Regions from separate parts of the Olleya sp. ITB9 genome, predicted to be linked through region 2. Evidence: riboswitches for the same ligand, from Rfam matches in the RefSeq annotation. Region 2 holds a riboswitch; the other holds the start of a gene.
What was found. Region 2 has a riboswitch for thiamine pyrophosphate ahead of ITB9_RS09985 (TonB-dependent receptor domain-containing protein). Riboswitches for the same ligand answer to the same signal wherever they lie in the genome.
Positions count from the first base shown of each region.

Region 1: another riboswitch for thiamine pyrophosphate. It lies ahead of thiS (sulfur carrier protein ThiS); the one in region 2 lies ahead of ITB9_RS09985 (TonB-dependent receptor domain-containing protein).

Region 1 is NZ_BCBW01000014.1:61,446-65,889, forward strand. Features, by position in the region: gene ITB9_RS02990 (SH3 domain-containing protein) at 1-183, opposite strand, end outside; gene ITB9_RS15290 (MerC domain-containing protein) at 442-852, opposite strand; gene ITB9_RS02995 (Fur family transcriptional regulator) at 934-1,314, shown strand; gene ITB9_RS03000 (DUF6642 family protein) at 1,311-1,910, opposite strand; TPP riboswitch at 2,097-2,191, shown strand; gene thiS (sulfur carrier protein ThiS) at 2,302-2,505, shown strand; gene thiC (phosphomethylpyrimidine synthase ThiC) at 2,564-4,423, shown strand.
Region 2 is NZ_BCBW01000034.1:97,401-101,844, reverse strand. Features, by position in the region: gene ITB9_RS09995 (DUF4301 family protein) at 1-1,005, shown strand, start outside; gene arfB (alternative ribosome rescue aminoacyl-tRNA hydrolase ArfB) at 1,006-1,413, shown strand; TPP riboswitch at 1,525-1,615, shown strand; gene ITB9_RS09985 (TonB-dependent receptor domain-containing protein) at 1,717-3,930, shown strand; gene ITB9_RS09980 (hypothetical protein) at 3,985-4,431, opposite strand.

The DNA of each region.
Region 1 (4,444 bases), on a different contig from region 2:
TATTAAAGAGTTATCATCTTCTGAAAAACTCGAGGTATTTACGTCTAAATCATTACCACTTGTTGCATCACTACTAGTCTCTGTCTCTGTGGACGTGGTAGATGATGTTTTGTCTTTACAACTAACAATTAAAGCTAGTAATAAGACCATTAAGTAATACTTTTTTAATGCGGTTTTTTTCATTGTAATTGATTTAATATTGATTTTAGTAGGGATAAATATAGTTTAAATAGGATGGATTCAAAACGTTTTAATAGTGTTTTGTAAAAAAATAAGTACATTAATAAAAATTACAGCTATTAGTAATTTTATATGCAATAATTGTAAAGATTTTAAACGAATGATATAATATCTCGATACAATGTTAAATCAGAATACTTAACAAAGACTATACTTACAAGGTTTAAATGTAGTATACAAAAGCTTCAACAAAAGGGACTTTTAATTTGATATAGACTTGGTGCAACAAGTAGCTGTGTTACATTTACAGTAGTTACGGTTGTACAAATGCAATCCAATTAACGCTATTGCAGGAATATAGATGCTGGCTTCTGGTAAAGGTAACAGTGCTACTTTTTCATTTATAATAACAAAGGCTAAAGCACACCAACTTAACCACAAAGCATTTTTAATCCATTTTAAAGATGTTGCTGTTGTAGACCAATAGATAGCAAGACAGGATATTACTAAAAACAGATAGTCTATACTTTTCCACCATACTGGTGTAGCCTCGCAGCATGTTACTGTACAGGATTGCGCTATAAATAGTAATGGCGTTGCTAGGCAATGTATTAAACATAAGGTGCTAGCATAGGTTCCTAATAAATCTGATTTCTGTTTTAATACTATCATTTATAATCTTGTTAATACAACTAAGTTGCAAATGTAAAACTATTATTTGTTAATGCAACAACGTTGCAGTATATTTGTGTTATGGGAGTGATAAGAAAGACAAAAACGGTAGAAGTTTTATTAAATGAGTTTAATAAAAGAGCTGTAGCTATTTCTGCTAAAAACTTAATTAAGCAATTTCAAACGTCATTTAATAAAACCACTATTTATCGTGTATTAGATAAATTGGAAGAGGATGGTGTATTACATTCGTTTTTAGGTAAAGACGGATTAAAATGGTATGCTAAATGTAAAGGATGTTCGGCATCAGAACATAACGATTTACATCCTCATTTTCAGTGCCTAAATTGCGGAAAAGTAGACTGCTTGTCTGAAAGTGTTAAGCTTCCAGAAATACCTAATCGTAAAATTAAAGTGTCACAATTACTAATTCAAGGGACTTGTGATACTTGCTATCTTTAATAATATAATCTAAAATCAAGCAGTTTACAGGCTTTATAGTGTTTTTGATGTAGCTCCTCCACTACTGCAAACATATCATCATCGTCTTTAAACAGGTTAAAAAAAGCCATATCTAATGTATAGCTACTAATATTAGGCTGTGCACAACCATAACCAGATAGTCCTTTTGCACCAGTAATATCTAAAAAGTATTGGGCTTCTTCAGCATCTAAATCAAGGACTTTTACATTAGAAAAATGTAGAATCTTACCTTCTAAGCGTCCTTCAAAAAGTTCAGCTATTTCTTGCAAATTATAATAGTAATCATTCAAACAAATACTATTGGCTTCACCTTCAATAACCAAGTAAATAACTTCGTAGTTTTTAAAATTATGATCATCTAAAACTAATGTACCTAAGCTAGACTCTAATCCTTCTATGCTATCACATGTATTATAAATACTAGCAACACCATATTGTAATGTTAATTGGTCTAGTTGTTTTTGTACTTCAGTAACTGCCTCTACATCTACATCGTCTACTGCTTCCAAACAATAAATAAAATAATCGGTGTCTAATAATGGGACTTGTGGTAATTGGTCTTGAGGTTTTAACAAATCTTAGTATTTATGCTTAGTAATTCAAATACAAAAATAATGCAATTTTGATAATGTATTAGGGGCTTTAATTAGAAACATCAAATGCTATAATTTACAAGCGTTTAGTATAGAAAGAATTAAAAAAACATTTAAAATTTATTCTATTTAGAAGTATTTACAAATTCAATTCATTAAATTTGTTACAGTAAACTTTAGGAGTAGCTATTAAATTAGTTTGAGAAAAATCCTTAGAACCTGATTTGGTTAATACCAACGTAGGGAAAAGTTAACAGTTTTTAAAACTGTACACTTCCTCTATTTGTGATTCTCACATAGTACTACCCTTTTTTAGTTTACATCATTAATACACAATATTGAAGCTGGTTAGGCTTCAAAAACAGGAATTAATATGATAGACATAAAAGTAAATAACACATCCTACCAATTTGAGTCTCAAATTACATTAGACCAAATAATTAAGCAATTAGAGATTTCGGTTAACGGTATTGCTGTTGCTGTCAATCAAAACATTATTACTAAATCAGATTGGTCTGCAACTACTCCTAATAACGGAGATTCAATACTAATTATCAAAGCGACTCAAGGCGGATAATGCTATTTATGACTGACTTCAATACTATTAAACACCACAAATAATCAACCCTTAAACAATGAAAAACAAAGATACTGCACCTAAACAAGGCGGAATTACAAGACAGCCATTTCCTAATTCTAAAAAGATTTATGTTAATGGTAAAATTCACCCTCAAATTAAAGTCGCTATGCGCGAAATTGAGTTAAGTGATACCGTGGATTCCATGACTAAAAAGAAAACACCTAACCAACCTGTAACGGTTTATGATACCTCAGGGCCTTATACAGATCCTGACAAACAAATAGACATCCATAGTGGTATAGAGCGTATTCGTGAACAATGGATCATGGATCGTGATAATGTAGAGCAGTTAGACAACTACTCGTCTACCTATTGTAATGAGCGTTTAAACGATAAAAGCTTAGATCATATGCGTTTTAAGCTATTAAAAAAGCCTTTACGTGCTAAAAAAGGTCAAAACGTAACCCAATTACATTATGCCAAACAAGGAATAATCACTCCGGAAATGGAATACATTGCCATACGTGAAAACCAGCGTATTGATGAAATGACCCAAATTAGAAAACAACATAAAGGCGAACACTTTGGGGCTTCAATACCTGATAAAATTACACCAGAGTTTGTACGTTCAGAAGTCGCTAGAGGTCGTGCGGTAATCCCATCTAATATCAATCATCCGGAAGCTGAACCTATGATTTTAGGACGTAACTTTCTAGTTAAAATTAATGCTAATATTGGTAATTCTGCGGTAACATCATCTATTGAAGAGGAAGTAGAAAAAGCAGTTTGGGCTTGTCGTTGGGGAGCAGATAATATCATGGACTTATCCACAGGAGAAAATATCCATGAAACCCGAGAGTGGATCATACGTAACTCACCTGTCCCTGTTGGTACAGTGCCTATTTATCAAGCTCTAGAGAAAGTAAATGGTGTGGCTGAAGACTTAACATGGGAGATTTTTAAAGACACCTTAATTGAGCAAGCGGAACAAGGTGTGGATTATTTTACCATTCATGCTGGTGTTTTATTGCGCTACGTTCCAATGACCGCAAAACGAGTTACTGGTATTGTATCTCGTGGTGGTTCTATCATGGCTAAATGGTGTTTAGCGCATCATAAAGAAAGTTTTTTATACACTCACTTTGAAGACATTTGTGAGATTTTAAAACAATATGATGTTGCCTTTTCTTTGGGCGACGGATTAAGACCAGGATCTGTTGCGGATGCTAATGACGAAGCTCAGTTTGCAGAATTAGAAACATTAGGAGAACTAACCAAGATAGCTAGAAAACACGAAGTACAATGCTTTATTGAAGGGCCTGGACACGTACCAATGCACATGATTAAAGAAAACATGGAAAAGCAAATTGACGTTTGTGACGAGGCTCCTTTTTATACCTTAGGACCTCTAACAACAGATATCGCACCTGGTTACGACCATATTACTTCTGGTATTGGAGCAGCAATGATTGGTTGGTACGGTTGTGCTATGTTGTGCTACGTAACGCCTAAAGAGCATCTAGGTTTACCTAATAAAGAAGATGTACGTGTTGGTGTGGTAACCTATAAATTAGCTGCTCATGCTGCCGATTTAGCAAAAGGACATCCAGGATCTCAACATCGTGATAACGCTTTAAGTATGGCTAGATTTGAGTTTAGATGGGAAGACCAGTTTAATCTAGGACTAGATCCTGAACGTGCTAGAGAGTATCATGACGAAACCTTACCTGCAGCTGGTGCCAAAATAGCCCACTTCTGCTCTATGTGTGGTCCTAAATTCTGTTCTATGAAAATCTCTCAAGAAGTCAGAGATTTTGCTAAAGAAAATGATATTGTAGATAATGAAGTCATCCAAAAAGGGATGGAAGAAAAGTCAAAAGAATTCAAAGATAAAGGCTCAGAAGTGTATCTTTAATAGTTTAAGGGAGTTCCCACG
Region 2 (4,444 bases):
AGTGCTTTTGAAGAGCATTTGTTTGAAGCTGCGTTATATGCTTCAACAAACGGTCAAGCTAAACTACATTTCACTATCTCAGATAAACATAAAGATAAATTTACTAACGAGTTTACACGTATTCAGAATATAGTAGAACAAAAGACAAACACTAAATTTGAAATTTCATTTTCTTACCAAAAAGGTGCTACAGATACTGTAGCGGTATCTACTAAAAATGAAATTGTTAGAGAAGAAAATGGAGACTTGTATTTTAGACCTTCAGGTCATGGTGCTTTAATTGAAAATTTAAACGATTTAGATGCAGACATTATTTTTATTAAAAACATAGATAATGTCGTTGTTAATAAGTATCAAGTCGAAGTCGCTAAACATAAAAAAATGCTAGCTGGTTTATTAATTGAAGTTAAAGATCAGGCTTTTAAATATGCTAGAGATTTAGATGAAAAAGAATTAAAGAGTACAGATATTATTGATATAGCAGAGTTTTTAATATCTAAATTGAATGTGGTTATATCTCCTGAATTTGAAAAATATTCTAAACAATATCAAATAGAATATTTAAAAAATAAAATTGATAGGCCAATACGCGTTTGTGGTATGGTTAAAAATGAAGGGGAACCAGGAGGAGGCCCTTTTTGGGTGAAAGATGAAGGCGCAAATATTTCACTACAAATTGTAGAGTCTGCACAAATTGATAAAAAAGTAAAGTCACAAAAAAACATTGTCAAAAACGCGACACATTTTAATCCTGTGGATTTAGTTTGTAGTACAAAAAATTATAAAGGAGAATCTTACGATTTACATAAGTATGTAGATCATAAAACAGCATTTATAACCAATAAAACCAAATCGGGTCAAGAGATAAAAGCACTTGAGTTACCAGGTTTATGGAATGGTAGTATGGCTAACTGGAATACTATTTTTGTTGAAGTCCCTTTAGTAACTTTTAATCCTGTAAAAACGGTTAATGATTTATTAAAACCAACACACCAGGTTTCATAAATGTTTGATATAAAAGCTTTAGAAAACGAATGTAATTTAAAAGCCATTAGAAGCTCTGGTAGTGGTGGGCAACATGTTAACAAAGTTGCTACTAAAATTGAATTAAGTTTTTCTGTTATTGATTCTTTAGTTTTAAATGAAAATCAAAAAAGCATAATTTTAGATAAGCTATCAAACAGATTAACTAAAGATCAAGTTTTACTATTACAATGTGGAGAAACTAGAAGTCAATTAAAAAATAAAGGAATTGTTTTAAAACGTTTAGTGCAAATGCTCAAGGAGGCTTTAAAGCCCAGAAAAATCCGTAAATCTACTAAAGTTCCTAAAGCTGTTATTAAAAGACGCTTGAAAAGTAAAAAAATCAATGCTCAGCGAAAAGCAAACAGGAGAAAACCTGAGCTTGATTGATCTTATAATCTAATGTTTGTAGTTTAAATTGATTATTGGTTTTCTTTTAAAGTAAAAAAATAAATCAATTTCATATTTCATAAATCAAAATTCTAATCTACCTTTGCATCGTTCTCAAAAAAGGGGTGCCTATATCGGCTGAGATCATACCCATTGAACCTAGAACAGGTAATGCTGTTTAGGAATTTTAAGCACATTTATTGTGTTAACGTGTAATGTCTTTTTGAAAAAGTATATACACCATTTTTTAATAATTATTAAAGAATAATTACCTCTTTTTATTCGGTTAACGATGTAATCGTAATGAAAAATTTATTTCTTTTTTTAACATTTTTAATGTTATCAATTTGTGCTAGTGCACAACAACAGTCAACCCAATTGGATACGACTAAAGTGACTAAACTTGATGAGGTTCTTATACAATCTATTCGTGTAAAAGATGATGCTCCAATTACCCATTCTAATGTAACAAAAGCAAATCTCGAATCTCGTAATTTAGGACAAGACATTCCTATTTTATTAAATTACTTGCCATCTGTAGTTACAACTAGTGATGCTGGAGCAGGAGTCGGATATACAGGTATTCGTGTTCGTGGTGTTAGTGCTCAGTCAACTAACATAACCATTAATGGTATTCCTTATAATGATTCTGAAAGTTTAGGTACCTTTTGGGTAAATTTAGGAGATTTTACATCTTCTGTAGAAAGTCTTCAGTTGCAACGTGGTGTAGGAACATCAACTAATGGTTCTGGTGCTTTTGGAGCAAGTATTAATGTGTTATCTGATGCTGTGTCCAAAAAGGCTAGCGGTGAAGTCTCTAATAGTTTTGGGAGCTATAATACACGTAAACATACTGTAAAATATAGTACAGGTTTATTAAATAATCAAATTGAAATATCAGGACGATTATCTCAAATTAATTCTGATGGATATATAGATAGAGCTACTTCTGACCTAAAGTCTTATTTTTTACAAGGTGCATATATCGATGATAATACTTTAATAAAAGCCATTACTTTTGGAGGTAAAGAGGTTACTTATCAATCTTGGAATGGGTTTGATCCAGATTATGTCAGTGCTTTAGGTGCTAATCCTAATATTGAAGAAAATCGAACATTTAACGTGTCAGGAGCTTATTTTGATCAAGACGGTAATCTGCAGTTTTATGATAATGAAGTTGATAATTACCAACAAGATCATTATCAATTACATTGGAATCAAAAAATTAATAACTATTGGTCAACTAATTTAGGGTTAAACTATACAAAAGGTTCTGGTTATTTTGAACAATATAAAGAAGATGAAGATTTTGAAACTTATGGTTTTGATGAATTGGTTATTGGAGGTGAGACTATCGATCAAACAGATGTTATTAGAAGACGTTGGTTAGATAATGATTTTTATGTTTTAAATGCTAACGTAAACTATACAGACGATAAATTAAATTTAAGTTCTGGTTTATTTTATAGTTCTTACCATGGAGATCATTTTGGAGAAGTTATATGGTCTCAATATGCTAGTAATAGTCAAATAAGAGATCATTATTATGATAGTGATGGTGATAAATATGACTTTAGCACATTTGCAAAAGCTAATTATCAACTTAATTCAAAATTAAGTCTGTTTGCAGATTTACAATTTAGAAGTGTTAATTATGATACAAGTGGAATTAATTCTGATTTAGAATTATTTGTAATAGATAAAACGTACAATTTTTTTAATCCAAAAGCAGGAGTATCTTATAATTTAAATAACAATAATAATTTTTACTTGTCTTATGCAAGAGCTAACAGAGAAGCAAGTAGAAGTGATTTTGAAAGTAACCCTAACATAAAACCAGAACAGTTAAATGACTTTGAATTAGGTTGGAGATATAAAAATCAAAATTTAGTTTTTAATGCTAATGCCTACTATATGTTATACAATGAGCAGTTAGTTTTAACAGGAACGCTTGATGATGTAGGAGCTCCAATTAGAGAGAATTCAGGAAAAAGCTCTCGTCTTGGTTTAGAGTTAGAAGCAGTTGTAAAAGTAAATGATCAATTTTCAATACAACCAAATGTCACATTAAGTTCTAATAAAAATGACGAAACTATAATTTCTAAAGATGGCAGTTTAGTAAATTTAGGTAAAACTAACATATCATTTTCACCAGATATAGTAGCGTCAAATGCTATAGTGTTTAAGCCAATAAATGCGCTTCAGCTGTCGTTTTTAAGTAAGTATATTGGAGAGCAATATATGAGTAATACAGACTCTCAAGCATCAAAATTAGATAGTTATTTTGTAAACGATTTTAATGTTTCTTATGAAATTAAGACAAACAAAATTTTCAAATCAATTCTATTATCAGGATTGATTAATAACGTGTTTGGAGAAGAATATATTTCAAATGGATATTATTACACATATGATGATACTTGGTCTGATCCAAATACAACAACTACAATTGAAGGTACAGGATACTACCCACAAGCAACTACTAACTTTTTAGTAGGAGCAACATTAAAATTTTAATCAACAATTTTTTAAGTAAACCACCAAAAGCATCTCTAATTTAGAGGTGCTTTTTTAGTTATTGTAAACTCTAATAACGTTTCCATTAGCTTCAACAAAATAAGGTTTTAAACTAAATTGTACATCAGTTCCATCAAAAGGTACTCCACCACCAGCAATACTATAGCTATTGGCATCATCACAACCGCATGTGGCTATGCCTCCTTCAATAGTTAATACAGAACAGTTAGTAGGTACATGGTTAGGGTCTGTAATCTCAAAAGCATAATATTGATTTCCGGTATAATAAACTACAATACCATTATAACCATAGCCATTTAATACAACAGTACCACCAGGAAATTCTAAATCATTATATTGTGGTAAGGTGGTATTTATAGTATTTGCGGTGTCAAAAGTAATATCAGGTATAAAATTACTACCGTTATCATCATCATTGTTATTATGGCAAGAAAACAAGATGACAGAACATAAAATAAGTGTATATAAAGATCTTAACATATAAATTTTAATA